4 regions of the Metabacillus litoralis genome follow, and region 1 is predicted to be linked to each of the others. Evidence: riboswitches for the same ligand, from Rfam matches in the RefSeq annotation. Region 1 holds a riboswitch; each other region holds the start of a gene.
The links. Region 1 has a riboswitch for cyclic di-GMP ahead of D9842_RS06385 (sensor domain-containing diguanylate cyclase). Riboswitches for the same ligand answer to the same signal wherever they lie in the genome.
Positions count from the first base shown of each region.

Region 2: linked by a shared signal. The riboswitch ahead of D9842_RS22090 (methyl-accepting chemotaxis protein) and the one ahead of D9842_RS06385 (sensor domain-containing diguanylate cyclase) in region 1 are both predicted to bind cyclic di-GMP.
Region 3: linked by a shared signal. The riboswitch ahead of D9842_RS00240 (hypothetical protein) and the one ahead of D9842_RS06385 (sensor domain-containing diguanylate cyclase) in region 1 are both predicted to bind cyclic di-GMP.
Region 4: linked by a shared signal. The riboswitch ahead of D9842_RS07635 (hypothetical protein) and the one ahead of D9842_RS06385 (sensor domain-containing diguanylate cyclase) in region 1 are both predicted to bind cyclic di-GMP.

Region 1 is NZ_CP033043.1:1,332,687-1,340,360, reverse strand. It holds gene D9842_RS06405 (cation diffusion facilitator family transporter) at 1-528, shown strand, start outside; gene D9842_RS06400 (PadR family transcriptional regulator) at 557-1,087, opposite strand; gene D9842_RS06395 (ABC transporter permease) at 1,162-1,914, opposite strand; gene D9842_RS06390 (ABC transporter ATP-binding protein) at 1,908-2,618, opposite strand; cyclic di-GMP riboswitch class I at 2,828-2,907, shown strand; gene D9842_RS06385 (sensor domain-containing diguanylate cyclase) at 3,072-4,583, shown strand; gene D9842_RS25720 (hypothetical protein) at 5,261-5,407, opposite strand; gene D9842_RS26490 (rhamnogalacturonan lyase family protein) at 5,837-7,674, shown strand, end outside.
Region 2 is NZ_CP033043.1:4,512,258-4,519,931, forward strand. It holds gene D9842_RS22070 (amidase family protein) at 1-1,239, shown strand, start outside; gene D9842_RS22075 (MFS transporter) at 1,297-2,031, shown strand; gene D9842_RS22080 (MFS transporter) at 1,986-2,552, shown strand; gene D9842_RS22085 (DUF3237 domain-containing protein) at 2,682-3,146, shown strand; cyclic di-GMP riboswitch class I at 3,562-3,651, shown strand; gene D9842_RS22090 (methyl-accepting chemotaxis protein) at 3,956-5,707, shown strand; gene D9842_RS22095 (non-ribosomal peptide synthetase) at 5,843-7,674, shown strand, end outside.
Region 3 is NZ_CP033043.1:49,734-57,407, forward strand. It holds gene D9842_RS00215 (ABC transporter permease) at 1-101, shown strand, start outside; gene D9842_RS00220 (DUF1028 domain-containing protein) at 132-1,016, shown strand; gene D9842_RS00225 (ABC transporter ATP-binding protein) at 1,022-2,008, shown strand; gene D9842_RS00230 (ABC transporter ATP-binding protein) at 2,008-2,970, shown strand; gene D9842_RS00235 (DUF2798 domain-containing protein) at 3,144-3,635, shown strand; cyclic di-GMP riboswitch class I at 3,827-3,909, shown strand; gene D9842_RS00240 (hypothetical protein) at 3,981-4,328, shown strand; gene D9842_RS00245 (MFS transporter) at 4,684-6,063, shown strand; gene D9842_RS00250 (LysR family transcriptional regulator) at 6,163-7,050, opposite strand; gene D9842_RS00255 (acetyl-CoA C-acetyltransferase) at 7,190-7,674, shown strand, end outside.
Region 4 is NZ_CP033043.1:1,611,596-1,619,269, reverse strand. It holds gene D9842_RS07650 (MOSC domain-containing protein) at 37-765, shown strand; gene D9842_RS07645 (DinB family protein) at 988-1,491, shown strand; gene D9842_RS07640 (helix-hairpin-helix domain-containing protein) at 1,530-1,988, shown strand; gene D9842_RS25755 (hypothetical protein) at 2,076-2,219, opposite strand; gene D9842_RS07635 (hypothetical protein) at 2,335-2,661, opposite strand; cyclic di-GMP riboswitch class I at 2,719-2,804, opposite strand; gene D9842_RS07630 (nucleotidyltransferase family protein) at 3,013-3,582, shown strand; gene D9842_RS07625 (NAD(P)-dependent oxidoreductase) at 3,664-4,302, shown strand; gene D9842_RS26265 (hypothetical protein) at 4,399-4,539, shown strand; gene D9842_RS07615 (MFS transporter) at 4,796-5,722, shown strand; gene D9842_RS07610 (VOC family protein) at 5,815-6,174, shown strand; gene D9842_RS07605 (S8 family peptidase) at 6,339-7,674, shown strand, end outside.

The DNA.
Region 1 (7,674 bases):
ACACCACAGCTGTTTACAGCGTTTGTTGCTTTATTTTGTGCGATTTTCATGTTTTTTGTTTATCGATATAATCGTAATTTATCCAAAAAACTTGAAAGTAAGGCACTTTATGCTGCTTCACAGGATAACCGTTCTGATGCCTTAGTGAGTATAGGTGCCGTAATCGGGATTGTTGGAGCTTATTTAGGTTGGGGCTTTTTAGATCCTATTGTTGCAGGGATTGTGGGGCTAATCATTATTCATACTGCATACGGAATATTTAAAGAAGCTGTTCATGATTTAACAGATGGCTATGATGCGGAGAAATTAAAAGAAATAGAAGAAACGATTAAAAATACACCAGGAGTTACGTTCGTAAAAGATATAAAGGCTCGCGTTTCTGGAAATCAAACCACAGTTGATGCGATCGTTTTTGTGAAATCCACTCTTTCAGTAGTGGAGGGACATGGCATTACAGATAAAATCGAGGAAAGACTTCGAGATATGTATAATATTGAAAGAGTTCATATCCATATAGAGCCACACTAAGAAAGGGAAGAGCGGATTCTTCCCTTTTTTACTTTTTCTCATAAACATTAATTAATGATTCAAGAAACTCAAGTTGCAGCTCATATTGCTTAAAAATGCTTTGAAACGTTAACGAAGTGATCTCGTCAATCTCAATATATTGCTTTTTTGATCGCATTCCTTGTTTTTGTTGCTCGAGTTCCTTTTCGATGATTTGCTTTTGTGAGTGAAGTGCTTCAAGCACAGCATGTTTATCTAGGCTTGCAATAAAGCTCAACCCTGTATAAAGCTGTGTTGGTAGCTGAACAGAAGGGGCTGATAAAGATTCCTTCAACAAATTCACAAATTCTTCTTCACCTTTAGACGTGATTTTGTAGATGGCCTTCGTTCGATGTCCTGTTTGCTCCATTGAGTCAATCTCTACTAATTCTTCTTTTTCCATTTTCTTTAATGCATGATAGATGGAGCCAGGAAGGATCCCAGCCCAACGATCTGTTTGACTTACTTGTAAAACTTGTTGTATTTCATAGCCAGACATTGGCTTTGTTCGTAGAATGCCTAATACCATTAAACGTGCCACTTCTTTCACCTCAACGCAAAATACTCAATATTGAGTATTAGTATAGCATTATCCAATGTAAGAGGTAAAGAAGATTAGGCAAGCTTCTTTGATTTCTTACTCATTGTCGTTGTGCTCGACTCCCACTTGAATGTGTAAGTAGACAAGACTAGTGAGCCAATCATAAAAGCTAGTGGGATGATGAGTGCTAGAGTAATGCTTCCATCTAACGTAATAGCGTTTCTTAATCCTTTAACGTAATGTTCAAAAGGTAACAGTTTTCCAATTATTTTGACCCAGTCTGGTGCGTTTTGCAACGAATAGAACGACTGACTCATAAAAATCATCGGTAATTGTAGCAGGTTTGAGAACATATTGATTTGTCCTTCATTGTTCGCAAGGTTTGAAATAACAAAGCCTATACTTGTAAAACAAAGGGTGCCAATCACAATTAGTAGAAATGTTGTTAAGAAGGAACCAAAGGTAATATCAATTTGTAAAAACAACATTCCAAATCCCCAAACAACCATGTTCACGACTATCCCAATGACTGTTCTTGCAAGGATCATGATTGAAACAAATAACATCGTTGGCATTGGTGTGAGCTTTAAAAATTTGTACACGCCTTTATTTCGTTGAAAATGAACTTGAAAGGCAATTCCTTGCATACCCCAAAAAATCGTACTAATAGCGGTGACTCCAGAAACAATTTTGACCGGCATTTCACCATCATTGAAATAAAATCCTAATCCAATGATGAGGGCAAGTGGAAACATAAATGAATAGAACAACGTAATTTTATCTCTTAATGATGTCACTAACATGGATCGAAAAATTGTGTTTACCATGCTACTTCCTCCTTCGAAGTGAGTTTTAAATAAAGCGAATCAAGATTGTTGACTTTATATGTTTCACATAAGTGTAAAGCATCACCTTCAGCGATAACTCGACCTTGATCGATCATGATGATTCTTGTTGCTAGCTTGATAACTTCATCCATATCATGCGAACTAAACACAACTGTTTTTCCTTTTGTATGAAGGTTGCGAATGATTTGATGGATGTCTAATCGTGACCTTGGATCTAATGAAGCTGAAGGTTCATCTAGAAAGACAATGGTAGGATCATGAACAAGTACTGCAGCGATCGCCAATCTTTTTTGTTGACCACCAGATAATTTTGATGCATCGGTATGACTACAGTCGGCTAAGCCACATTGAGTTAGCAATTCCATTGTTTCTTCCTTTGATAACTGTATTTTATAAAATGCTGCAAACAGCTGTAAATTCTCAAGTGCGGTTAAGCCAGGGAAGAAGGGAACAGATTGAAGTTGAACGCCAATTTGTGTTTTATATTTTTCATCCCAATACCTAACGTTTCCTTGATCAGCTTTCCGCAACCCAACGATCATTTCAATGGTTGTTGACTTTCCGGCACCATTAGGGCCAATTACAGCAAGAATTTCATTTTTCTTAATGTCAAGTGTAATACCATTTACAACCTTTCTATTACCATAGCTTTTTTGGATATTATCCGCTTTAATATACGCCATTTAATCATTCTCCCTCGATATTTAATATTGTTTACTCAACGTTGATTATTTATCTTTGACTTAATAATAAGTCGTAACCATTGTGAAGTAAACAATAACAATTCGACATCGTTCGCTATACTCTTAGTTAATTATGGTAAAGAGGACTCATATATGTAAAAAAATAGCTATTTCATTTCTAGTAATAATAGACTATACTACTTTAAAAGAATATTTTTTGGCAAACTATGTGAAAGCATAGGACGCAAAGCCACGGGTCTACGCACAGCACGACAGCCGGGTTACATATCTTTACATAAAACTGCTGTGCTAAGCAGTTTTTTTGTTTTGTGTTGGCTTTCTTGTAATGAGATTCTAAGAATATTCAACTAACTTGTTTAATTAAATCGGTTTCTTAGAGGGATATATGGTTAGTGCCGACAGGTTTTAACACCATTTAGCGATAATTAGTAGGTGAGGACTCTGCAAATTTTATTTTTTAGTATAATGTATCTTATTCCGGCAACAATCTTTATTTTTCTGGCAGGTATGGTCTATAGTCATAATCGCCACAGTTCGAAGCATATGACATGTAGCTTATTATTTCTATCTTCGTCTCTCTGGTTTTCCGGAGTATTTACTGCTTCCCTAATTTTTCCTAAATATATTAATGAAATTGTTGTTTATTGGATAAATGGATCTATAGCCATTGGTGCTTTGTTATCCTTACATCTCATTTTAATGAATGCAAATATGTATAAGGGAAAAAACGGGAAATTCTTTAAGCTATTATTTATTCCAGGAATAGTTATGATCGCAACGATTCCAATTGATTCATGGATGTTAAAAGAGGTTGAAAATTCATTTATTCCGGGTCCTGGCTTAATTATATTATGGATTGTTGATTTTGCTTATCTTGCTGTAAACCTATTCTTAGCCGTAAAGGAAATGAAAAAGGGAAATCAAGCAGCAAAACTATGGTTCAGAGGAATGCTCTCATTTTTTGTATGGACAATAACGATGCTAGTGGGCTCCATTCTTTTACAGCATACGAAATTTAATTTTATCACTTTCTTGATTCCGCACGGTTCATTATTTTGGGCATACGCCATTTTCCTTAGTATGGCAAAATATGATTATTTATCATCGTATGAGAAACGATATAACATCTTGTTTCAGCGATCTCCACTTGGGATCCTCCTTATGGATGAAGATGCGATTGTTCATGAGGCTAGCCCTCAGGTATCCAATTATTTAGGTGTTAGTAACAAGGAACTTATTCAAAATTCGATCCTAACTTTTTTAAGTGGAGTTGATAAGGAAACGTTTATAAAAGCACATCAAACATTTTTTCAAAAACGAATTAGACTTACAAACGAAGAACTAACATTTGTGAATAAAGAAGGGCAAGAAATAATTTTATCGTTTGACTCCGATTTTATTTTACTAGAAGGAAAAACACTTCAGTTTGTTATTGTAAAAGATGTTACAGAAGCCAGAAACAAGGTGAAGCATGAGAATTATCTTGCATATCATGACACTTTAACAGGCTTATCAAACCGTGCTGCTTTTGAGATGAAAATTCAAGAGCTTATAAGCAGAAAAGAAATGTTTGACCTTGTTTTGCTAGATCTTAATAAATTAAAGAAAATAAATGATACATTAGGTCATCAAGCAGGTGATCATGCGATACGATACCTTGCAACAATTTTACAAGAAGCAGCTGGAAATGAGCATCATACCGCAAGACTAGGCGGTGATGAATTTGTTTTATTACTAACGATTGATAAAACAGAATCCATTATCAAACAAATCCGCAAGCAATTAGCTATCCCCATGAAACGATCAGATTCAGAACAAATAACTCTTTCGGCTAGTATTGGTATTAGTCGTTATCCTCTTGATGGAGAAATCATGGATGAACTATATAGTGTAGCAGATAAAAGGATGTATGAAGAAAAGCATGGTGTGAAGTTGAGAAAATGAATCTATTCAGGGCCGGAATCTTAGTTATCTAGTTAACTGGGGGTCTGGTCTTTTTTCATTTGTTTAAAGAGAATAGTAGTCTTACTTGTTTACAAAGCTAGATGGGTAAAGCACGTCCTGTCGGATAATGAACAACGAATGAGGGAAGGGAAGAGGTTGTACTGTCGTTGATCGAGTTAATGATAACCAATACTTTATTCGGAACAGCTATTAATGGTTTTCATAACCGTGATGAAGACCATAACTCCGATCAAAACCACCACAAATGGTCTTCATAACCTCGATGAAGACCATAACTCCAATCAAAACCACCGCAAATGGTCTTCATAACCTTCATGAAGACCAAAACTCCGATCAATACCACCGCAAATGGTCTTCATAACCTCGATGAAGACCATAACTCCGATCAAAACCACCACAAATGGTCTTCATAACCTCAATGAAGACCAAAACTCCAATCAAAACCACCGCAAATGGTCTTCATAACCTTCATGAAGACCAAAACTCCGATCAAAACCACCGCAAATGGTCTTCATAACCTCGATGAAGACCAAAACTCCGATCAATACCACCGCAAATGGTCTTCATATCCACAACAAAGACCAAAATTATTAATTTAAAACTAAAAAAGCTATTGTGCCAGAGCACAATAGCTTCATTATCTACTATATTAACACTTACATATAATCGTAAACAGAATCTTCAAAGTAGAGCCAGTGAAAATATTCGATTTGTGAATCATCCATTTCAGCAATTTCTTTTTCGTTGAATTTATGTTTTTTTAGTAAATCATTCACTTTGAAATCTCTAGCTTGTTGGCTCATTTTACATCCTCCTAATTTAAAGAAGTTACGCTGTGTAAACCTTTCCTGAACTTCTTGGTTTTATTATATATCTCAAAATGAGATTAAACCAATATTAATTTGAGATGATTTACCAGAAAATGATATAAAAAAGGGATGTAAACAAAATACCTATACGTTTAACTTTTTAATCAGCCTTTTGTCATGATATTTTCAAAGTTACCAAGAAAAAGGATTTACAATACAGCGAAATATAGGGAGGTATAAAGAACTACATAAAAATCATATCTGTTTTTTAAACGAGAATGTCTGAAATTTATATATCTTAAAATTCTGACAACATCTATCATGTAAAATTGTAAGGGTTTTCAAAATGGAATAAAGGGAGGGATACGTTCATCACGACAAGGCATAAGGCGACTATTTTCAATAACGAAAGGTAGTGAAATTATGAAAGGTAAGAGAAGAGGTAGGAAGCAGGCTGCAATCTTATTAAGTGCCATGCTAGTATTATCTAATTTTCCTATTAGTTTTCAAGCTGCAAAGGCAGAGGAAAATGTAGTAACGAAAAAATTTGATTTTGGAACCTCATCAAGTGCGGTAAAAGATGGATATAGCAAGGTTTCAGAGGAGTCCTCTTATAGCGAGGAAATTGGATATGGTTTTCAAGATCCATCCAAGGTCGTTTCAGGAGATAATGGCACTTCTGATGCTTTACAGTCCGATTTCATTTCAACACAAGAAACAAGTTTTAATGTAGATTTACCAAATGGAGATTATACTGTTTCCGTTATTGCCGGAGATTCGAAGGAAGCTACTAATATAGGTGTGAAAGCTGAAATCATACAAAAGGTTCAGGATACACCTGTTGCAGCAGGGGAATTTATAGACCGCAGCTTTTCAATTGCTTTAGTAGATGGACAATTAAATGTTGAGTTAACTGGAAGTAATCCAAAAATTAATGGCCTTGTTATTAAAAAGCTTGCTAAACGTGAAGCAGGTGATAAGCCTACCGTCTATATTGCAGGTGATTCTACTGTTCAAACATATGATGAATATTGGAAGCCTGAAGCAGGTTGGGGTCAGATGATTCCACGCTACTTTAATGATGACATTCTATTCGACAATCATGCGATTGGAGGAAGAAGTTCTAAGTCGTTTATTTTCGAAGGAAGATTAGATAATATTTTGACGAAAATCCGTCCTGATGATTATTTTCTTATTCAATTTGGACATAACGATGCAACGATCAGCAGACCTGAGCGATATGCATCAGTTCCGGATTATAAAAATTACTTAAAAACCTATATCAATGGAGCCCGCCAACGTGGTGCCACTCCAATCTTAGTTACACCTGTTGGCCGACGTGATTTCAATCCAGATACTGGCATTTTCAATGTGAGTTTTCCTGAATATGTAGAAGGTATGAAAGAAGTGGCAGCAGAACTAGACGTAGAGTTGGTTGATTTAAGTACACTTAGCCGTGAATATTATGACTCTATTGGACCTATTGGGACTCTTTCTGTATTCCTTCATACAGAACCAGGAATTTATCAAGCATTTCCAAATGGCTCACAAGATAATACGCACTTCCAGGAGTATGGAGCGATTCAAATTGCACGCCTTCTATCGTCTGGAATTAAAGAGTTAAGTAGTCCGCTAGCTTCATATGTAACAGATGTTGAGCTTCCAGCAAATGTTCCAAACAAACCTACTGGTGTAACAGCAAACAGCATCAGTAATGCCGGGGCAGTGTTAACATGGGATGAAGTAGAGAATACCGATATTTATAAAATTTATCGTAAACTCTCAACTGAAGAAAATTATGTTTTAGCTGGTACCTCAACTATTCCTAGAATCAGCTTATCAGGTATGGATGAAGGAAAAACCTATCATCTGCAAGTGGTTGCTGTAAACGGAAAAGGAGAGTCCGAGCGTTCAGATGTTGTTGAAATTAAAACAAAAGAAGCAAACTTAAAGTTTGACTTCGGACCAGTTGGTAGTCCTGTTGCTGAAGGGTATACGAATGTTGATCTTAATACTGTATATACCGAAGAAAGAGGATATGGCATTAAAGATAACACAGGTATGATTACACGTGACCGTGGAGATGGAGATACACCACTTCGAGATGTAACGCGTGATTGGCTAGGATATTTTAACAATGGCTGGGAATTCAAAGTGGATGTACCAAATGGATTGTATGCTGTAAAGGTTCATGTCGCTGATTTCCTTGGAAGTGCTAGAACAGACGTATCAATCGAAGGGAAAGATCTTGGTCCTGTAAA
Region 2 (7,674 bases), 2.1 Mb from region 1:
GCTGATCATGCTGTTTTGCGCGGTGAAAAAATCGGACCTCTCCATGGTGTGCCAATTGTCAGTAAGATTAATACGGATCATGCGGGCCACGCTACAACAGACGGGGTAGTTGCTTATAAAGGGCATATTGCTTCACAAGACAGCCCTCCAATAGCTAATTTACGGAAAGCGGGGGGGATTTTTGTTGGCAGAACGAACGTACCCTCATTTAGTTTAAGGTGGTTTTCGAATAATGATTTACATGGATGTACGTTAAACCCGTGGGATTCTACAAGAACTCCAGGAGGCTCTAGCGGAGGCTCTAGCTCTGCTGTAGCAAGTGGGATGGTACCTATTGCACATGGCAATGATATCGCTGGGTCGATCCGTTACCCTGCATATGCATGTGGAGTAACGGGTATAAGACCTACTGTTGGACGCGTCCCTGGCTCAGGTCCTATAAACGTGGACTCATCACTGGCTGTTCAGATGATGGGTGTACAAGGACCACTGGCTCGCAAGGTAAAGGATTTAAGAATAGCTCTTGAAGCCATGTCAGCTCCTGACACTCGTGATCCTATATATGCACAAGTACCTCTGATCGGTGAACCTCTCAAAGGGCCTGTTCGAGTAGGGTTATTACGTGATGTAGGAGTTGCTAAACCAGATCCACTCGTAAACCAAGAACTAGATGCAGCAGCATCGTATTTAAAAGATGCCGGTTATATTGTGGAAGAAGTAGAACTTCCATTATTCTATGAAGCATATAAACTATGGTTTTTAATTCTCTTAGAGGATTTACGTGGAATTTTACCAATGATTGGAGAATTTGGGGACAAAGCAGCTAATGTGAATTTAGAGTATGTCTATAAAGTTTCTGAAGAATTATGGGGTAAACCTAGTCTTGAAAAATACAAACAAGGATATGCTCGTCGAGGTACACTTATTGCCCAGTTGCAGCAGTTCTTAGAAGAATATCCACTCATTCTTTTCCCTAGTTCAACGGAGCAAGCATTTCTCCAAGATGAAGATATAGAAAGTGTTTCTGCGAGTAAACGCTTATTAAATGCCCAGTGGCCAATGGTGTCTGTTCCTGTATTAGGATTCCCAGCTATTTCAGTACCTACCTCTGTAACAAGTGGATTACCGAATGGTGTCCAACTTTTAGGGAGACGTTTTCGTGAAGATACTTTATTTGATGCTGCGGAGATAATAGAAGCACGGTCAAACATGGCAACTCCGATTGACCCTAAATTTTAACAAAAGCAAATGTGTATTTTTAAAATAAGTTAGCTAGAAAAGAAAGGAAGGTAGAGGATGAAAAATCAACTGTCAAATTCATCACGTCTCTATGAGTATCGACTAGTCATTCTTATCTTTTTTGCATGGGGTTTCTTATTTTTAGATAGATCAGCATTGTCCTATATAATCCCTGCTATGGTGGGAGATTTGGAATTAACAACTGGGCAAGTTGGACAAATCAATATGTGGCAAACAATCGGATTTGCTATTTCAGGGCCTATAATTGGTATGATTTCTGACAAAACTGGAAAAAGAAAGCCATTATTAATTGCAGCTATCCTGGCAACCGCTGTATTTTCTGCATTATCAGGGCTTGCAAACTCGTATCATTCTCTGTTAATCATACGATTCTTGGTCGGTGTATGTGAAGGACCAATTTATCCGTTGGCTATGTTAATGATCGCTTCTGCATCTTCCCCGGGACGCTTTGGACGAAATGCAGGCATCGTCAATGCGGGAGTCGCTGTTATCGCTGTTGCTCTTGGTCCAATTCTTGTGACTCAGACTATTTCTATGCTTAATTGGCATTGGGCGTTTGTCATCATAAGTATTCCTAGTTTAATTTTAGGATTACTAGTATATCTGTTTACTAATGAAATAAGTCCTGACAAAATCCACCAAACTGAGCAAAAGCAAAAAACAAGTTTTACCGACATTTTCAAATATAGAAATATGTTCTCTGCATGCTTATTGCAATTTTTGGTATGGGAGGTATTTGGATTTTCTATTCATATGTACCACTATTTTTGACTTCGGTAGGGCAGATGTCTATTGAAAGAATGGGAATGATAATGTCTGCAATGGGGCTTTTGGGAATCCTTACAACGATTGGTATACCAATGTTTTCAGATTATTTTGGTAGAAAAAAGACATTGATTATTTTCGCCCTTTTAGGAGTATTAGCTCCACTTGGTTTATACTTTTTCCCGGTCAGTACTTTCGGGATTATCCTCTTAATGTTATTCGGTGGAATGTTGGGAACTCTAACGCCTATTTTTTTTAATGTCATTCCTCAAGAAACGGTACCACCACATCTAACTGCAACTTCAGTCGCTATTATTATTGGAGTGGGCGAAATCTTTGGTTCCTTTATTGTAGGGGGTTCAGGTGCTTTAGCTGACGTCCATGGTTTCTCTTTCGTCATGATTGTATCCGCGATAGCGACTTTCCTCGTAGCTATCATAAGTTTTGGACTTATTGAGACTAATCAAAGAGTCAAGAAATCCAGCATATCTACCGTTACCGTTGAAAAAATAGCCGAAACAAAATAACAAGCACTTGGCAAAGGGTCAGGACTGCCTGTCGGGTAAGGTCCTTATGAACTAAGAGGGCTACGGCTTGTACTCTATTAAAAGCGAGGGTCTATTTCATAATAGTTAACTAGGAGGAGTTGATTCATCTTGTCATCGATTGGATTAGAATTTGTATTTCATGCGTATGTGACGATTAGCAAAGAATTAGAGATTGGCCCAGTCTCAACCGGTATTCGGAATATAGCACCGATAACAGGAGGAACTTTCGAAGGAAAAAACCTAAAAGGAATAGTTGTTCCAGGTGGAGCTGACTGGCAGTTAATTAGGGCAGATGGAATAATGGAAGTAGAAGCTAAATATACACTAAAGACAGATGACAACGCACTTATCTACGTAATGAACAACGGGATCATAAACTTACAAGAACTTCCACCTACTGGTTATGCTAGAACTTGCCCAAAGTTTGAGGTTTCACATGACAAATACACTTGGCTGTGCAAATCACTGTTTGTAAGTACGATTACCCCTATGGTAGATGAAGCTACACCTATGACACTAGAAAATAAATCTATGCTAAGTGCCGTGTCTGTTAATTTTTACCGTGTAACGTAAAATGAGATATTTAACGGCGATGATACATCCATGTATTCAAGAAGGGTTGTAAATTAGTAGATCTTCAATTAGACAGTAATGTTTTAATAGTTTAATGTAACACTGTTTGCTTTGAAATGTAACATCTCTTTAGTTACCTCGGTTTGATTAGCAAAACAGCTTAAAGTGGATACGCACAATTCAATATCTTCTTGAATGTTCTCTTTATGGAGTGTAGCTTGATGCTCACTCCTTTTTACTTTTAATGCATAATCATTTCAGAAGATTCATCTACAGCATCTATACCATAACCCGGAAGGTGTCCCAAAATCTATACTTATGACACCTTCGTTTATTTATCGGAATATTCAGTATTATTATTTCCGTATACCAATTATGAGAAAAGTATGATATATTACTTAGGGCTATATATCTAATTTAATATAGGCAAACTATTTGAAAAAATAGGACGCAAAACTATAGGGACTAAATACTAGACATAAGTATAAGTCAGCCAGTTGCATTTCATTCAATTACTACGGGGATTGTGTGATTCTTTTGGGCTACTTCTTATTGAAGTAGCTTTTTATTTTTAGGCTATTTTATAGCTTTATGTTGATTTTTCTACTTTGTTGATTGAAGTGAATGGTATTAGACTCCCTGACTGTCAGCAAAAACGATTTCCTTCAGTGAAAGCACCAACCAAGTTTAACAAAGATTATTTTTAAAAGAGTTAAGCAATTTGATGATATAGCCGATAGAATACTTGTAGCAATTTTTTGTTATTTCGCAATAGAATTTGATTAATAAGTTAAGGGAAGTGTACAACAATGAAGAAATGGTATTCTAATATATCATTAAAAACAAAAAGTATTTTATTTAGTATCATCACGACTACTTTAGTTGCTATTTTAGTAACGGGGGTAAGTTACTTTGTTAATTCTAAGTTTATGTTACAGAATCTTGTAACAGATGCTGAACAAACTGTTGAAACGTGGTCACAGGATATTGATCCTAAAGATGTAATGGAAGTAATGGAAACAGATGATGAGAGTAGTGAAGCTGCTCAGCGTTTGATCAGTCATTTTGATCAATTATCAAATTACCAACCTTCAGTTGCACAAGGTTATATCTTTGGTACCGAGCTGGAAAATGGTTCAGAAACGAGTTTAGTTGCTTCACCAACAGAATTATTAGACATACTTAAAGCGGAAGCGGATTTAACAGTTGGGGATATGTATGGTCAGCCTGATAATATTGTCAAGCTAGTAAAGAAGCTTACGGCTGAAAAGGAAATAGTGGTTTCTGATATTTACTCAGATGGTTTAGGAACTTGGATTACAGTTGCCAAACCATATGTGGATGAAAATGGTGAGGTTTATGCTTATTACGGAATGGACTTTAATGCACAAAGCTTTGTCGATAGCCAAAGAAATATCTTAATGACTGTAGGAATTATTCTATTAATTGTCGTTTTAGTTATTGCTGTGCTGGAATATTTCTTATTAGGAAAACTATATAAACCGATCGGTGAGCTTGCTAGTGGGATCGAATCTGTCACAGCAGGTAATTACGATGTGAGATTAAAAGAGTCGAATGATGAGATAGGTAGGGTAGCAGTAAGCTTTAATGTGATGGTTGATAATATAAGAAGTTTAATTAATTCGATTGGATCTGCTTCGAAGAATACGTCAAGTAACTATGACTCATTGTTCACTTCTGTAAGTAATACTAGTGAAAAAATGGATCGTATTACTACTGACGTGTCAGAAATGTCAGGAAGATTTGAATCTCAAAGTGGATCTGCTTATGAGATTTCCTCTTCATTACAACAATTGTCTGCTGGAGTAGAGACAGTGGCTCGTAATATTTCTAATGTTAGTGAAGGATCGAAAGAAACTGAGAGTCTTGCAATGAAAGGGAGTGACTCAGTTGATCAAGTAGGAAAACAAATGGGATTGATTAATCAATCGTCTCAAAACTCCGAAAAACTTATTCGAAATCTTAATGAACGTTCTAATGAAATTCATTCGATTGTTGGTCTGATTACAAGTATTTCTGAGCAAACAAGTCTTTTATCCTTAAATGCTTCCATTGAAGCAGCAAGAGCAGGGGAGCATGGGAAAGGATTTGCAATTGTTGCTGATGAAGTGAAAAAGCTAGCTGAACAATCAAAAGGTTCTGCAGAAAAAATTAAATCATTGATAGATTATATACAACAAGAAACAGAAGAAGCTGTTATTTCAATTAATGATGGGGTCAAATACGCGAACGCTGGTGTGTCTCTTGTAAAAGAGACAGGAATTCTTTTTGCTGATATTCTTGATTCTGCGCGCAATGTGTCTGCTCAAATGGATGAAATATCTGCAGCAACAGAACAAATGTCTGCAGAAAATCAACAAATTACAGCTACTTTTGAACAGTTTACAGATTTAACAACACAAAATAGCGATACAGTTATTTCATTAACAGATAGTATCAAGGCCCAGAAGGTTTCATTTGATACAATTGTTGATTCGGCACAGGATATGAAAAAGGTAATTGATACTCTTGAAGAAGCTGTATCAACTTTAAAAGTATAGTACTTAAAATTCTTTATTATTCACTAGGCCTATAGGGAAAAAGTCTCTATAGGTTTTTGGTGCTAAAAACTTTGCAGAGGGATCATTTTAAAAACTAAGGTTATTTTCAAATAAATAAGTAGGATGTGTTTATAGATGACAACATTAGTCAAACAAAAGCCTGTGAAGGTACTATCAGTAGAGGATGAGAACTTATGGTCAGGAATTAATCATACAGACCAATTTTTCCCTACTAATATAGGCTTACATAATGTTTTTGTGGAAACAGCTACCATGTATCCAGAGCATATAGCTGTTTCAGATGGTCGAGATCGAACAATTACGTTTAAGGCTTTAGACGAGAAATCGAATATGGTTGCTAATTATCTGATTTCACAAGGAATTCGAATTGGCGATTACATTTCGGTTTTTATGGATCGAAGTATTGAAGCAATTATTGCGATGCTAGGAGTTATGAAGTCTGGGGCAGTGTATGTGCCATTAACACCAGAAAATCCTGAGGAACGTAATCAATATATTATTAAGGATTCCTCGAGTAAGCTTGTACTAACATCTAAAGAACAAAAAGATATTTTAGCTAATTTAATGATAGAATCAGCCGTTCCTTATCTATCTATTGAAGATATTTCAGAAGAGAATACTGCGCCAACGGTCGTTGTTGAAAATTCTAACCTTGCTTATATTATATATACTTCAGGATCAACTGGTACGCCAAAAGGAGTAAAAATTCGCCATGAAAGCATTGTTAATTTTGGTTATGCATTGAAACGTGAATTTGCTATTTCTCCATCGGATGTATTAGCACAATTTTTTATGTTGTCTTTTGATGCCTCTTTTATTGAAGTGTGCACAATGATCTATAATGGCGCAAGATTACATTTCTTAACAAAAGAGGAACGTGTTGATGTGTCTGCATTTGCTGAAACTGTGCAGAAATATGGAATTACCCATGTTATGGCTTTTCCAGTCACTGCATTAAAACAGTTTTCTACTTATGCAAATGAAGATGATACGAAAAAAACTCACTCCTTAAAAATGATTGGTGTTGGAGGTGAAGCATTAACAGGTGAAGTGGTTCGCTTATTTCATAACAAATTTAAGCATGTTCAACTTGTTAATTTATATGGACCCACAGAAGCAACTGCTGCTGCCTCTTACTATCGAGTAGACGGGGAAAAGGATAGTAAAGTAGAAAATGTACCGATTGGAAAACCTTTTTCAAATTATAAGTTTTATGTTGTAAATGATGATTTGGAGTTGAATCCAGTTGGGGTTGAAGGAGAATTGTTAATTGACTCCATTTCTGTTTCAGAAGGATATCATAACTTACCTGAAAAAACAGAAAAAGCATTTGTTAAAGTTCCTTATTCCGATCGAGTTGTTTATCGCACTGGTGATAGAGTGAAATTATTGCCATCTGGTGATATTGAGTTCTTAGGACGTGTTGATCTGCAAGTCAAAATAAGAGGCTATCGGATTGAATTAGGAGAAATAGAGAATAGAATGTTTAGAGCCGATTTTATTGAGGAGGGGGCAGTGGTTCCAAAGGAAGTAAATGGTGATAAAGTCCTTGTTGCTTACTACTCAATAAAAGAAGGTCATCGTGCTACAAAGAAAGAAGTTATAGATATTATTTCAGACGGTCTACCAAGCTATATGATTCCTACTTATTTTATTGAATTGCCTTTTATTCCATTGTCTCCTACACTTAAAGTCAATCGCAACCATTTAATTACGTTACCACTAGAGAATTCAGCTTCATATGATGAGGATAAGAAGAAGCCTTCTAATAAAGTAGAAGCTAAGCTCCTGAAAGTGTGGCAAGAGGTCTTAGGGATAATGAATATTGGGGTTGACGAAAACTTCTTTGAGTTAGGTGGTCATTCCCTTAAGGTATTAGGTGCGTTAACTCTTCTGAAGAAAGATTATAAATCATTGAAAATAAATGATTTCTTTACGAATCCTAC
Region 3 (7,674 bases), 1.3 Mb from region 1:
ATGTGAGCTTGTTACCTGGATTTGCCATATTTTTAGTTGTTCTTTCACTTAATTTAGTCGGAGATGGATTACGTGATGCACTTGATCCAAAATCAAAATAAGAAAAAAAGGATGATGATGACATGAAAAAGATGAATAAAATTCCTCGTGATTTTGTTAATACATTTTCTATTGTAGGATATGATCCGGTTACAAAAGAACATGGTGTTGCAGTTGCTTCAAAGTTTCTCTCAGTTGGGTCATTAGCTCCTTATGCCAAAGCAGGAGTTGGGGCAATAGCTACTCAATCTTGGGTAAATGTGGATTATGGAATAAAAGGACTTCAATTAATGGAAAGTGGATTAAGTGCAGAAGAAGCATTACAAGAAGTAACAAAAGGAGACGAGAAGTTAAGCGTTAGACAGGTAGGGTTTGTTGATGCTAATGGGAAAAGTGCAACATTCACTGGTGAAGAATGCTTTGATTGGGCAGGAGGGATTGCCGGAGAGAACTTTGCCTGTCAAGGAAACATACTAGTTGATGAAAATACAGTAAAGGCAATGAGTGAAACATTCCAGAAAACAGAAGGAACACTTGCTACTAGGCTAGTAAAAGCTTTACTTGCTGGAGAAGAAGCAGGCGGTGACAGTCGTGGTAAACAATCAGCATCACTCTTAGTTGTAAAAGAAAATGGAGGATATGGTGGTTATACCGACCGTTATATTGATTTACGTGTTGATGATCATCAGGAGCCTGTCGTAGAACTGCAAAGACTATTACATTTACATCAACTATATTTTGAAAGGACGTTACCTGAGGATGTTGTACCTGTAGAAGGTGAGCTTAAGCAACAGCTTGCTAATAAATTGCGTAAACTAGACTATTTAAAATCAGATAATGCTACAGACGAGGAATTATTTGAGGCCATTTATTCCTTCCATCTTATCGAAAACTTTGATGAAAGAGTGCAAGAAAAAGGATTTGTTGATTTAAAAGTAGTTGAGTTTATTAACGAATTCGCGGAGCGAGAGGACTGATAGAAATGACCGCTCTCTTAGAAATAAAAGATTTAGAAGTAAGGTTTAAAAAAGACCGCAAATATGTTTCTACGATTAATGGGGTCAGCTTCAATGTAATGCCGGGAGAAACAGTTGGAATTGTGGGAGAATCAGGATGCGGTAAAAGTGTTACTTCTCTTTCGGTGATGGGATTATTACCAAAGGAATATAGTCAATTGGGTGAAAATAGCAGCATCGAATTTAATGGGAAAGTAATAAACGGGTTATCTGATTTAGACTATCAGCGAATAAGAGGAAATGAAATCGCAATGATATTCCAGGACCCAATGTCTTCCTTAAACCCGGTACTTACAATTGGCTATCAAATGGTGGAAATGATTCGCAATCATACAGATTTAAATAAGAAACAAGCGAATGCTAAGGCAGCCGAAATGCTTGAAAAGGTTGGGATTCCAAGAGCAAATCAAATCTTAACTGAGTATCCGCATCAGCTTTCTGGTGGGATGAGACAGCGGGTAATGATTGCAATGGCTCTTTCTTGTAATCCCAAATTACTTATCGCAGATGAACCAACAACTGCCCTTGATGTGACAATACAAGCACAAATTCTTGACTTAATGAGAACACTTCAAAAGGAATTTAATACAGCAATCATGTTAATTACGCATGATTTAGGGGTTGTAGCAGAAGTGTGTGATAGAGTCATTGTTATGTATGCTGGTAGAGTTGTTGAAGAAGCCACAGTTGCTGAAATTTTTAATAATCCAAAGCATCCGTATACGAAAGGATTGTTAGAATCGATCCCTAGTTTATCGGACGAAAAAGACCGTTTACATGCAATTCCAGGTTCTGTCCCATTGCCTGAAGAAATGCCAGCAGGCTGTCGATTTGCACCAAGATGTGCACATGCAACAGAGTCTTGTTATCAGTTGATTCCACCAAGACTAAAAATATCTGACAATCAATTTACATGTTGTTGGCTTTATAGTGAGGACGGTGGCGTAGGGTGATGGAGGAATTATTAACAGTTAAAAATCTTAAAAAATACTTTCCTATTAAAAAAGGAATTTTAAGTAGAGAAGCTGGCAGTGTAAAGGCTGTAGATGATGTGACATTCTCATTATTTGAGGGTGAAACATTAGGTCTTGTAGGGGAAAGTGGTTGTGGTAAGTCTACACTAGGTAGAACTGTTCTTCAATTGTTTAAGCCTACCGAGGGAGAGGTCCTTTATAAAGGTAAAAACATATCTAACATGTCTTTTAAAGAACTAAGACCATATAGAAAAGACATGCAAATGATTTTTCAAGATCCTTATTCTTCTTTAAATTCACGAAAAACAATCAAAAGTATTTTGATGGAACCATACCAAATTCATTCATTATATAGTAATAAAGAGCGTGAAGAAAAGGCAGATGAAATGCTCGAGAAGGTTGGCTTAAATAGATTATTTGCCCATCGATATCCACATGAATTTAGTGGTGGTCAGCGTCAGCGAATAGGAATTGCGAGAGCTTTAATGCTAGAGCCCGATCTTATTATCGCAGATGAACCTGTTTCCGCATTAGATGTTTCTGTCCAGGCACAAGTGTTAAACTTAATGCGTGATCTACAAGAGGAATTTAAGTTAACCTATTTATTTATTGCTCATGATTTAAGTGTTGTTAAGCATTTTAGTACAAGAGTTGGAGTTATGTATCTTGGCAGAATGGTAGAGTTATCCGATAAAGAAAACTTATATAAAGCACCTCTGCATCCTTATACACAGGCATTGTTATCAGCAGTTCCTGTCCCTAAAGTAGGTGGAGCAAGAGAGAGAATTATTTTAAAGGGTGATGTTCCTAGTCCTGATAATCCGCCTAGTGGATGTGCTTTTCATACAAGATGTGCACAGTGTATGCAAGTTTGCAAGGAGGAGCGACCACAACTGAAGGAAGTGGCAACGGGACGGTATGTTGCGTGTCATCTTTATTAATTAAATTCTTCAAATAATAAGCAAAAAGGCTTCAATTCCAACTATGGATTGAAGCCTTTTTTGTTTCCTCTATGTTCTTAAATAATCTCTATTGTTCACAAAATGTTCACTTACGAGGAATTTTTATAATCGATATACTTACAAAAGCACAAACAACAGGAAGGATGAGTAATTTGCCAACAACGAAAAAAGAGGGGATTTATTTTGGTTTGATGATGTGTACCGGTATGGTCATTGTGATGGGGATTTATAATATGATTCTTACTGGAATGCTTGGAGAAATTTCATTTATAGAAGGACTTGTTCAACTTTTAAGTGCATTTATTGTAGCATTGTTACTTGATTTATTTTTAGTTGGTCCTTTTGCGAAGAAGATTGCCTTATCTTTGCCATTTGATAAGTCTAAGAAAATTTTTATGATCCTGTCTATTTCATTCTTTATGGTGCTGGGTATGGTCATTTTCATGTCACTTTATGGAGTAATTGCTGCTTATTTAACGAACGGGCTATCAACAGATTCTTTTTTACAAAGCTACCTGTCTACAGTAGCTAAGAACTTTGCTTTAGCATTTCCGCTTCAGCTTATTGTTATGGGGCCACTTGTTCGATTTTTGTTTATGAAGTTTGTTAAAGGTGAAACAAGAAGCATGGTGGAGTCAGTGTAAAGGACTACAAAGGTAAGCAGGCTAATTCTGCTTGCTTTTTTAATTTGTAAAGGGAAACTCGTAAGTTAAAGTGGTTTCATGGCAACTTGTACATAGATTGGGGAAAATTTAAAAGAAAAAAATATATTGAATTATTTTCTTTTTCGTATAATAATATATAGGTACATTTAACTAGTCTTTTAGACTTATTGATGTCAATTAGGCAAACTTATTGAAAAATAAGGACGCAAAACTATGGGTCTAAGGCTATAGCTATGATTGCCAAGTTACAGAATCAAACAAAAATGTATTGTTTCTTTTGGTTATTCATCTAGACCACACATGACAAAGAGGAGAGGCAATATTATGGCAAGTGGAAGTTATCAAATGAAAGTAAATTCAAGCACGAAGATTTTTGATATGTTTGTCGGAGGAACATTTACACCTACTGATGTGCAAAACTTCGTCAGAGATTATAACAATGAAGTGAATCGTATCAATGCTAGCGAGTATGTGCTAGAAATAGATTGTACTTCTATGGATCTTTTAAAACCTGAAATGATTCCAAGCTTGGAGAGTTCTTACAGAATGTACAAGGAATCAGGATTCAAAAAAGTTGTTTTTAATATTAATGGAAATGCAATATTAAAGCTACAATTAAGCAGGCTAGCTAGAAACACAGGTTTAACCAACGCAGAAGTTAGAGAAGTCTAATAATTATGAGAGAAACAGATACTGTTTCTCTTTTTTTTGGAAACAAAATGTAATGCATAAGGAGAAGATATTTGGTGCATTAATGTAGTTTTCTTGTGCTTTAAAGAAATTCATCTTATTAACTAAAGTGAATCTTTGATTCGAGTAAGAAGTCGCTTTCATTTTAACATTACTTTATTTGAAAGCGATTGCTAATATGTAAGTAACTTAAGAAATTCGAACTACAATCTAGTCATTAGTTACTATATGTTTAATTAACTAAGTATTTGAGTTTATAGTTTTAAAAGTGAAGTAATATAGGTTAAAGATGAAACCGCTACAATTGTGAAATCAACAAGTAAAGGAGTGTAATAAAATGGAGACAGCAAGAAATTATGATTTGTACTATGAAAGTACTCAAAAAACAGAATTGAAAAAGAGAGAAACAGCTTCTTATATTGGAGGTGGATTAGGCAACTCTTTACTATCTGGTCTTATTAATGTTTATCTAATGATTTATGCAACAGATGTTTTTGGAGTATCAGCATTAGCAGTAGGTTCAATCTTCTTTATTGCCAAAATTGTTGATGCCATTTCAGATCCAATTGCTGGTATCGTTGTAGATCGAACAAGAACACGATATGGTAAATTTAGACCTTATTTAATAGTAAGTAGTATCATCTGGGTTGTATTAACAATTCTTCTCTTCAATGGTCCAGATCTTTCTGATTCAGGGAAATTCACTTACTTATTAGTATTCTATATTTTATGGGGACTAGCATTTACATTTTTCGATGTTCCATATTGGAGTTTCTCAACTGTCATGACACAGGATGAAACAAAACGAACAAGATTAGTATCGATAGCCCGTGTTTCAACACTTGTAGGATTAATTCTTCTAATGCTAGTAGGAGGGCCAATTGTAGCTTATGTTGATGGAATAAATCCGGGTAGAGGTTACTCAAATTTAGCTATTTATGCATCTGTTTTAGCACTAATCTTTATGTTAGTTATGGCCTTTACATGTAAGGAAAGAGTTAAATCTAGTAATGAGACGATTAGTTTAAAACAAACATTGGCTTATTTGAAAATGAATAGACCTTTACAGCTAACGCTATTAACTGCTTTCTTAGGACTATCAATGCCAATTTCTCAATCACTTTCAGTCTACTTTGCTGTTAATAACTTAGGTAGTATTTCATATATGACGATGTTAAATGTACCTGCGTTGGCAATTGTCTTTTTAATTCCAATTATCGTGCCAGCTTTAACAAAGCGATTTGAAAAGAAATATATCTTTCTAACATGTTCAATTGCAAATGCTGTAGTTCTTTTAAGTTTATTCTTAATTGGCTATGACAACTTACCACTTGTTTTTATTTTAAATGGTATCACCTTATTATTTGCTTTAATTAACTCAACAATCGTTTCATTGTTAATTGCAGATTCCATTGACTTTGGGGAATGGAAAACTGGAAACCGTTTTGAAGCTATTTCCTTCGCAGTACAATCTTTTACAAGTAAGTGTCAAGGAGCAATAACAGGGTTAGTAGTTGGTTTTATCTTAACCTTTATTGGATATCAAGCTGCTTCACAAAGTCAAACTGCAGAAACAGTTAATGGAATATTTGCTGGATTTACGCTAGCTCCAGCTGTAATCGGTATCATTGCAGCCATTCCAATTCTTTTCATCAAATTCTCTGGTAAAGTTCGTGAAGATGCCATTGAGGAAATAAAACAGAGACGCCAAGTCTAAATACAATAACCTACTGTGGAGAGACTATTCTCCGGAGTAGGTTATTTTCATTTTTGAAAAGACCTGCACAGTAATAAGGTTGGTTTTATTGACATCATTCTACAAATATCGGGAAGTGACAGGCACTTCTAACTCCAATAACGCTCTAACCGCATACGATTGATATCGATCTTTTTTTGTAATAATTCCAAGCTCCCACATTGGTGGTGAGGCTAAGGGGATCATCTTAATAGACTGGCTATCCATTTTTTCATAAATTGATTTTGGAAGGAGTGTTATTCCTAATTCAGCTCCGACTAGTTCAGTGATCAAATCCCATTGAGAGCTTTCATAAGCGATATTTGGATGAAAACCTGCTTCCTTGCAATGGTTAATGATGAGCTCATGTAAGGCAAACTCTCTATTAAATAAAATAAAGTTTTCTTCAGCTAATTGTTGGAGGTTAACTTTCTTTTCGTTTGCCAATGTGTGAGATTTGTTGGTATAAAGCATAAATTCTTCATTAATAAACGGTGTGATATTGAACTTGCGAGCATCAGTTGGTAAGACGATCATCCCGACATCAACTTGCCCCTCTTCTACTAAGTGTTCAATCCTCTTAGCACCAAGTTCGATTAATTCTAAGGAAACCTCAGGATAAAGCTGTCTGAATTTCTTTGCAATAGTAGGAAAGAAAAGAGTTCCGATTAAAGGTGGAATTCCGATTTTAATTTCTCCGGTTGGGAGATTCATTAAATCATCTAATAATCTAGAAAGTTCGTCTGTGCTTCCTAAAATTTTAAGAGCTTGTTTATAAACAATTTCTCCAGCATCAGTCAGCATCAGCTTACGCGTTGATCGTTCGAATAATTCTACCTTTAGTTCTGACTCCAGTTTTTTAATGGATTTGCTTAAGGTAGGCTGTGAAATATAAGTGTTTACCGCTGCTTTTGTAAAGCTTCCATAGTTAGCAACTTCAGTAAAATAACGAAGATCTTTTAATTCCAAGCTCATCACCTTTTATTCTGATTTGTAATAAATTTTATAACTATTATTCATTTTACTCATAAGTTAGATTGCTGTAAATTAATAAGTAAATATAGAACAAAGCTTCAGAATAAACTCTTATTAAGGGGGGAACTTGGAGATGAGTCAAAATGAGGTTGTAATTGTAAGCGCTTTACGAACTCCGATAGGACAGTTTGGCGGAAGCTTGAAAAATATAAGTGCTGTTCAATTAGGTTCAATTGCTATTAATGCGGTGATGGAGAGAGCAGGAGTTAATGGAGATATGATAGATGAAGTGATTATGGGGAATGTGCTTCAATCAGGACTTGGTCAGAATCCAGCAAGGCAAGCAGCGATAGGAGCAGGTTTGCCACAACATGTTTCCAGTTTCACGATTAATAAAGTGTGTGGCTCTGGATTAAAGGCTGTTCACTTAGCTTCACAAGCAATTTTAACAGGTGACGCCGAAATCGTCATTGCTGGTGGAATGGAAAATATGAGTCAAGCGCCTTACCTTACAATGGGAGCAAGAGAAGGTTACAAAATGGGTGATCAAAAGATGATCGACAGTATGATTCATGATGGATTGTGGTGTGCGTTTAACGATTATCATATGGGGATTAC
Region 4 (7,674 bases), 280 kb from region 1:
AGTGTATCAAAAATTAAAATAATGAGAGGTATTACAATGTTAATAGGTTATATTAAAGAAATTATTCGCCATCCTGTAAAATCCTTTTATGGAGAGAATGTACAAGAAACACAAGTTATGGAATATGGTTTATACGGAGACCGTAGTCATGCCTTTTTAGATAAAACGAGACAAGGGAAGTTTTTAACGATCACGCAGTTTCCTGAAATGGCTAGATATAAAGCAAGATTTGTTGGAGAGGAATCGCAAGAAGATTATCCAAATGTTGAAGTAATTACTCCGCAAGGCAAGGTGTTTAGCTGGGGAAATGAAGAACTCACGAAAGAAATAGAAGAAAAATCTAAGTGTAAAATTTCACCGATTACGTTTACCCCGTCACACGTACCATTAGGAGCAATCGAAGAAGAACATATTCAGCTGGTAACGGATGCCTCCCTAAATAGATTAAAGGAAATGTGGGGAAAAACAAATGTGGAACACAGACGTTTCCGACCGAATTTACTAATAGACTTGAATGAAAAAATTCCGTTTATTGAAGAGGAATGGTTTAACAGACAGATAAAAATTGGAAATGAAGTTGAAATAAAATTAAAAAGGCATTGCGAGAGATGTATGATTATTACAGTTAATCCTGAAAATGCTGAAAAGGATGCCACATTACTTAAAACGGTTGCAAAAGAAAGAAATAATCATTTTGGGGTTTATGCTTCTGTTACAAAAACAGGACGAATTCAAGTAGGTGATGAAGTCTTACTTTTAGATTAGGATTAGAGGTATGGCATTATACATACATAGTATACGCTGTTCATAGACGAATAGTTGGGATAAGAGTGCTCTGGTTTATGAGAGTTTGTATATTTAATTAAAATAAAAGAATCTATGGATTGTCGTGTAAGGATAGATTTCATCTTCATTAGGTGTAATGATCATGTATATTAGTGTATAATAATAAGAAAAATTTTCCAGTGGAAAAGGGTGGGAGGATCTATGGAGAAGATAGAATATGAATGGGTCAAACAAACACGTCAGATTTTGTTAGATCAGTGTAGAGAACTGAATAAAGAGGATATGACGAAAGAGTTTGATTTTGGTTTTAAGAGTATTAGAGATTCTCTTGTTCATGTGGCGGGCTGCTATCATGCTTGGTTAGGCTCTTTTGTCCTTTCAGAAACATCATCTCCTTTACTTGCAAAGGAAACTATTTATAAAATGAAAATAGATGATATTCAACGCTATTTTCAACAAGCTGATGACTATGTAGAGAAAGTTTTCGAACAATTCAAAAACAAACTTGATGAGTTTATTGAAAAAGAGCCTGCCTGGAAAGCTGGCAGTGGGGCTATAAGCAAAACTCCCCATCAATTACTTTTCCATTCAATTACACACGAATCGCATCATAAGGGACAAATAGTTGCAATGTTACGTCAGCTTGGTCGTGTTCCAGAAAATACAGACATATTAGGATTGCCTGAAAAAGAATTCTCTATATAAAAATTAAGAAGGTCTGGCTGCAAAATAGGAGGAGAATAATGGGAGTATCTATTAAATTGCTTCTATCTGACGAGGAAAAATCCCAGCTTAGAAGAGTAAAAGTTCGTGTAAATGAGTTATATACTTTTGATACAGAACAAATTGCACAAATGTTGAATATATCGAACACAAGAGCTAAAGCTTTAAAAGGTTTAGCAGAATTTCAAACTGTACCCTCTATTGGTTACAAATTAGCTGAAAAATTGGTTTATAAATTAAATATTTTTTCATTAACAGAAATCAAAGATAAAAATCCTGCTGCTCTTTTTGATGAACTAGAACAAAAGTTAACTGTATGGACTGACAGCTGTGTTGAAGATCAAATTCGCTGTGTTGTTCACTATGCTAATAACCCGAAATGCCATAAGCAATGGTTTGATTTCACTGAAGAGAGAAAAGCATATCGAGAAAAAGTGGGTTTCCCTGAAAACAGACCTAAAAATGCTTGGTATACGTAATAAAAAAACGATCATTTTTCATAAATGATCGTCTTCTTTATGTAAACAAAGTACTCTTTAGTTACATCGCGTCAAATGATAAAAATCCTATTCTTCTTCTTCTCCAATGTCATTTACGGTTTTCATTACCATTTTAATCATTTGGTATCCGCGGATCATTTGATTTGCGTCTTTTGGTGTGATTCCTTCTTTTTCTAACTGCTCAACTAATTTAATCCATTCATTACTCAATTCTAATCATTCCTTAAAATTTATCAATATATGATCGTTAAAAATCGTTATAGATGCCAAAATACAAATAAAACTTTAGTATTTTATATAACGATATGCTTCAAAATATCAGTGCTTATTGGACAATTACTATTTCTCTTGAACCATTGGCTAGTTTGTTCAAATCACTTTTAGCCTTCTCGTAGTCAGTAGTAAGATGGATGATAAAGTTCATTACATTATCATATTCTCCACGTTTACGAATTTCATAGAATACTTCTGGCTTTTCATGTTCAATGATTGTCACAAATGAGACTAAACAAATTTCTGATGCTGTGCTCTTCACTCTTAGAAATTGTTTAAGAAAATTAGTAAAATAAAATGATGATTCCTTTGAATCAGGGTACCTCATTAATAATTGATTAAATTTTTTAATTGCAGCTTGTATCTCAGTATCCTTCATAATAATCCCCCCATTAATAAATGGGTTACCAATCAATCATTATTTAATCTATAAACTATTGGCAACCCGACTGTCATAGTCTTTAAGACTTTAGACTCGTAGCTTTGCGTCCTTACCTTTCGATAAGTTTGCCTTTATCAACTATATATAGGATTTTAAAGACTTTTATCCTATATTTCAACAAAATTCTACAAAATTATTATTTCTTATTTACTATATCTTACTAACATAGCTTTATGTTAAAAAAGAAAGGGATTAATTGGTAAAATGGCGAATGTAAATATCAAATAGCATGATTATTTTTGGTGATATCAAAGTTAATTTTACATATTTTTTATAGGGGTTTTTAGAATGAATGAGAAAGAAATTATTTCAATTGTACAACAGGATAAATGGATGATGGAGATTTTAAGATCTGTAAAAATGTTAGGCTTACCGGATTGGTGGATATGTGCTGGATTTATTCGCTCAAAAATATGGGACACGCTTCATCATTTTAATGAAAGGACGAGACTTCCAGATGTTGATGTGATCTACTTTGATTCTACTAATATAAATGAAGTAGAGGAAAAGATGCTTGAGGAAAAACTAAAAACCATAATGCCAGATGTACCTTGGTCGGTAAAGAACGAAGCAAGAATGCATTTAAAAAGTAATTTACCTCCATATTTATCTTCTGTAGATGCGATATCAAAATTTCCAGAAACAGCTACATCTCTTGGCTTAAAGTTAGATGAAAAAGGCCATATAAAATTAATAGCTCCACACGGAATTAATGATGTTGTAAATTTAGAAGTCAAGCCAACACCTTTCTTTCTAGAATCAAAAGAACGTGTAGAGGTTTATGAAGATCGAATAGCGAAGAAGAATTGGCGATCTATTTGGTTTAACTTAAAGATACACCATATTAGGAACGATTAAATGTTTTTATATGATATTGAGTCTTAACTTAAGCTAAAACAGAGTATAAGTGATCTTAAATTGATTAAAAGAGGGATAGTTATGGATAAGTCTTATAAGATAGCTATAATTGGTGGGACGGGGAAGGTAGGACGTTATCTTGCTTCTAGAGCGTTAGAAAACGGTTATCAAGTCCGTATGCTTGTTAGAAATCCAGCAAAGTTAAGCTTCAGAGACGAAAGGATTGAGATAGTAGAAGGAAATGTGCAAAAATTGGAGGATATTCAAAAACTACTAATAGATTGTCAAGTAGTTATTAATTCTTTTGGCCAGCCAATCAGAGAGAAACCGATTTATAGTAATGTAACGGAAATGATACTTGAGGTAATGGCTGAATTACAAATTGATCGTTATATTGGGGTTACAGGTGGCTCTTTAACTATTAATGGAGATAAAAAGAGCTTTATGAATAGAGTGGGAGCAAAGATGTTTGAATGTATCTATTCTAATATGATGACCGATAAGAAAAAGGAATGGCAAATTCTTAGCCGTAACACGTTAATTAAGTGGACACTAATTAGGCTTCCATTTATAGTTGATGGCATGGAAAAGGGATTTATAAAAGAAAATCTATTAGATATGCCGGGTACTACAATAACAAATCAAGATATAGCGACTTTTATCATTAACCAAGTTAAAAGTCTAGAGTACATACAAAAATCACCCTTTATCTCAAATTAATAAAACCGGGTATACTGATTACTTGCGAATTTAGTGTCACGAAAAAGCTACATCAAAAATGGTAACTTTCTTATTTTTGTAAAGGTGGGCTATAAAATGAATGCAATTATTCGTTGGATTGTTTTTATTTTTCTTATTTTCATTGCTTTTCAGTTGGTAAACAAAGGACTAGAATTAAGGTCGTTTGGAACAAATATTGATGGTGATGGTATCGGAATCCATTTTTTAGGATTTTAATGATAGAGTATCGGAAGGGAATATTTCTACATACGCAGTGGGCTTCTTTGTTAGTAGTATGATTACGTTGCTTGTTGCCTTTGTTTTTCTAGGAAAAACAAGTAATAATAATGGACGAAAAGTAAACAAGACCTAAAAACAAAGTACCTCTGTTATAAAAATCCCAGAACCTACACTCCGACTTTTGGACTGTTTACTCATTTACTGAATCCTCAATGGATACTCATCCGTATAAAAGGGGAAGGGGGTATCATCTTTGATAATGAAGATAAGGAAATTTTTTGGTGTCCTTTTGTTGATCATCTCAGTCATTTTTGGCGCTGTATCAATTGGATTGGGTTATGGAGAACCCGTTGTTATAACACTTATTATGTATTTAATATTAGGGATCTTCCCCTTAATTCTTGCACTTTTATTATTTAAAGGAAAATCAGCTATTAAATTTAAGGTATCTAATTTACGCTCTTTGTTTGTTAATCAAAGAGTGCGAGTATATGTATTAATCACCATCATAACCCCGATTTTACTTAATTTTGTAGATTCATTGGGTCGCAATAAACTGGAGCGACTAGCAGGTCCAGGGAATATTTATTTTGCAAATATTTCAGAAGGATGGTTAGGTTATACGATTGTATTTGTTTCACTTATAACATTTATGTCATTCGCCGGCATTTTTGTGTTAGGTTGGAAGAACAGTAAACATTCACTCAGATATACGTTTATTATTAATCTTATCTTTACCATCCTCATTTCAGTGATGATAAATGATGATTATAAAGCGATTAATCAAGATGAGCTCATTATCAGTACCTTAGGAAAAAAAGAAAAAATTCCATGGTCTGATGTAAAACATGCCTATTTAAAAGGGAAAATAACTAGTGATGGTTTTAAAAAATCATCCGGCAGCAGCTTTAAATGGAAGTTTGAATTTGTTTTGAAAAATGGTGATACTGAGGAATTTGGGCCATTTACTTACTTTAAGTATAACCTTAAAGACTCCTTAAATATTAAAAAGCTTTTAGCAGACAAAAATATATCCTTAACGATAGATCAATTATCAGATGAGGAATGGGAATATGTTCAAATTGATATGGATTATGAAGAAGAAGTAAAGCCAGAAGATTTTTACTCCCTATTTCAGTACGACCCTAAATCAGGACAGTACTACTATATTCACTACTAAAAATGTATTTTTAGGATCGAATAATTGCCTTATTTTTACTAATTTTGGGCATTTTTACATATTAAATTTTAGCGAAAGAGGAGATCTGTTAAATGACGGAACAAGTAACTGGAAAATTTGTTGAGCGTATTGATGCTGTATTTCTTCCTGTCAGGAATCTTGAAGAATCATTATTATGGTATCAAGAAATATTTTCTTTTGATTTACGTTGGAAAAACGATAGAATGTGCGGGCTTTCAATTGCGCCGAATTGTGGTTTTCATCTTGTCCAAATTCCTGACTTTCAACCTATTACGACATACACCCCATTTAATTATGTTGTAAAAGATGTGGAAGAAGTTAGAAATATGCTTATTGAAAAGAAGGTCGTTGTATCTGACTTAAGAACAGGTGAGCCTAAGCGTTTTGATTTAACCGACATAAATGGAAACATGATCAGCGTTATCGAATGATAAAGGACAAGAAAGGAGTTAGTTTTTAAGCTGATTCCTTTTTTCTATTTCATACTAATAGATCTTTTTTTATGTTTGGTCTTATCAGGATGAATATTCGTATATAAATTAGTTTTTGGCTGAAACTATCTTGGTAAATAAATATCTACTAAGGAGAGCTAAAAATGAAAATAAGAGGTTTAGTTGTAACGGCAGTTATTGTATTGCTGATCATTGGTACAATCACCCTTAGTAATACAAGAAAGGATCACAATCAATCAAGCAATAATCTTACCTCAAATCCTACTATTGAACAATCAAATTACAAGCATCTTAATACAAACACGGAGAATCAGATAAATAAAATTGATTCAATTACATTGAATGAGACCCTTGAACAGGAACTGAATAATCATCCCGCTATTTTAACCATTAATCACAGTCCACGGTTACGCAGTCATTTTTATCATGATGAAGTTACGGTTAAATTTAAAGCTTCCCTTTCTGCACAAGAGCTGGCGAAAATTAGCCGAGATATTAACGGAAAGCTTCAAAGTAGTCATCATACCTCTTATATTTTTAAATCTGATCTTAAAAGTCCGTTTGATTTAGTTTCTTATTTTTCTAAAAGAGACGATGTTATTTATGCTGAACCAAATTTTTTATACATGCAGAATCAGCAGCCAAATGATTTGCTTTACCGAGATTATCAATATAATTTACCGATGATTCAAACTGAAGCAGGCTGGAACATCTCCACAGGAAGTGACGAAAATATAATTGCTGTTATAGATAGTGGCGTGGATTTGAACCATCCTGACCTAAGACATAGACTAGTGGATGGCTATAACGTGTTGGATGAAAATAGTCCTCCAAATGATGATAACGGCCATGGAACACATGTTGCAGGAATTATCGCATCAGAGACAAACAATGGATTAGGTGTGGCAGGAATCACTTGGTTTAATAAAATTATGCCAATTAAAGCTATGAATGCAGAGGGATATGGATGTTCCTTTAATATTGCAAAAGGAATTGTTTGGGCGGTTGACCATGGGGCAAATGTTATAAACATGAGCTTAGGAAATTATCAGTACTCAGATATTATGAGAGATGCAGTAGCCTATGCGTTCGAAAAAGATGTGATGATTGTAGCTGCAACAGGAAATGACCATACAGATCAAACGGCCTTTCCAGCTGCTTACCCTGAAGTTTTTAGTGTATCAGCAGTGAACAACATCGGGAATTTTGCCGAGTTTTCAAACTTTGGAACGTATGTTGATGTCGTCGCACCTGGCGTTAATATTCCTAGCACGTATATTGGTCATCAATATGCCGCTCTTTCTGGAACATCAATGGCTGCTCCCCATGTAAGTGCACTAGCAGGCTTAATTCGATCCACAAATCCTGCCCTTACTAATGATGAAGTTATGGCCATTATAAGAAATACAACAACTGACCTTGGACAACCTGGTAAGGATGTTCTTTATGGTGATGGTTTAATTAATGTAGAAGCTGCGC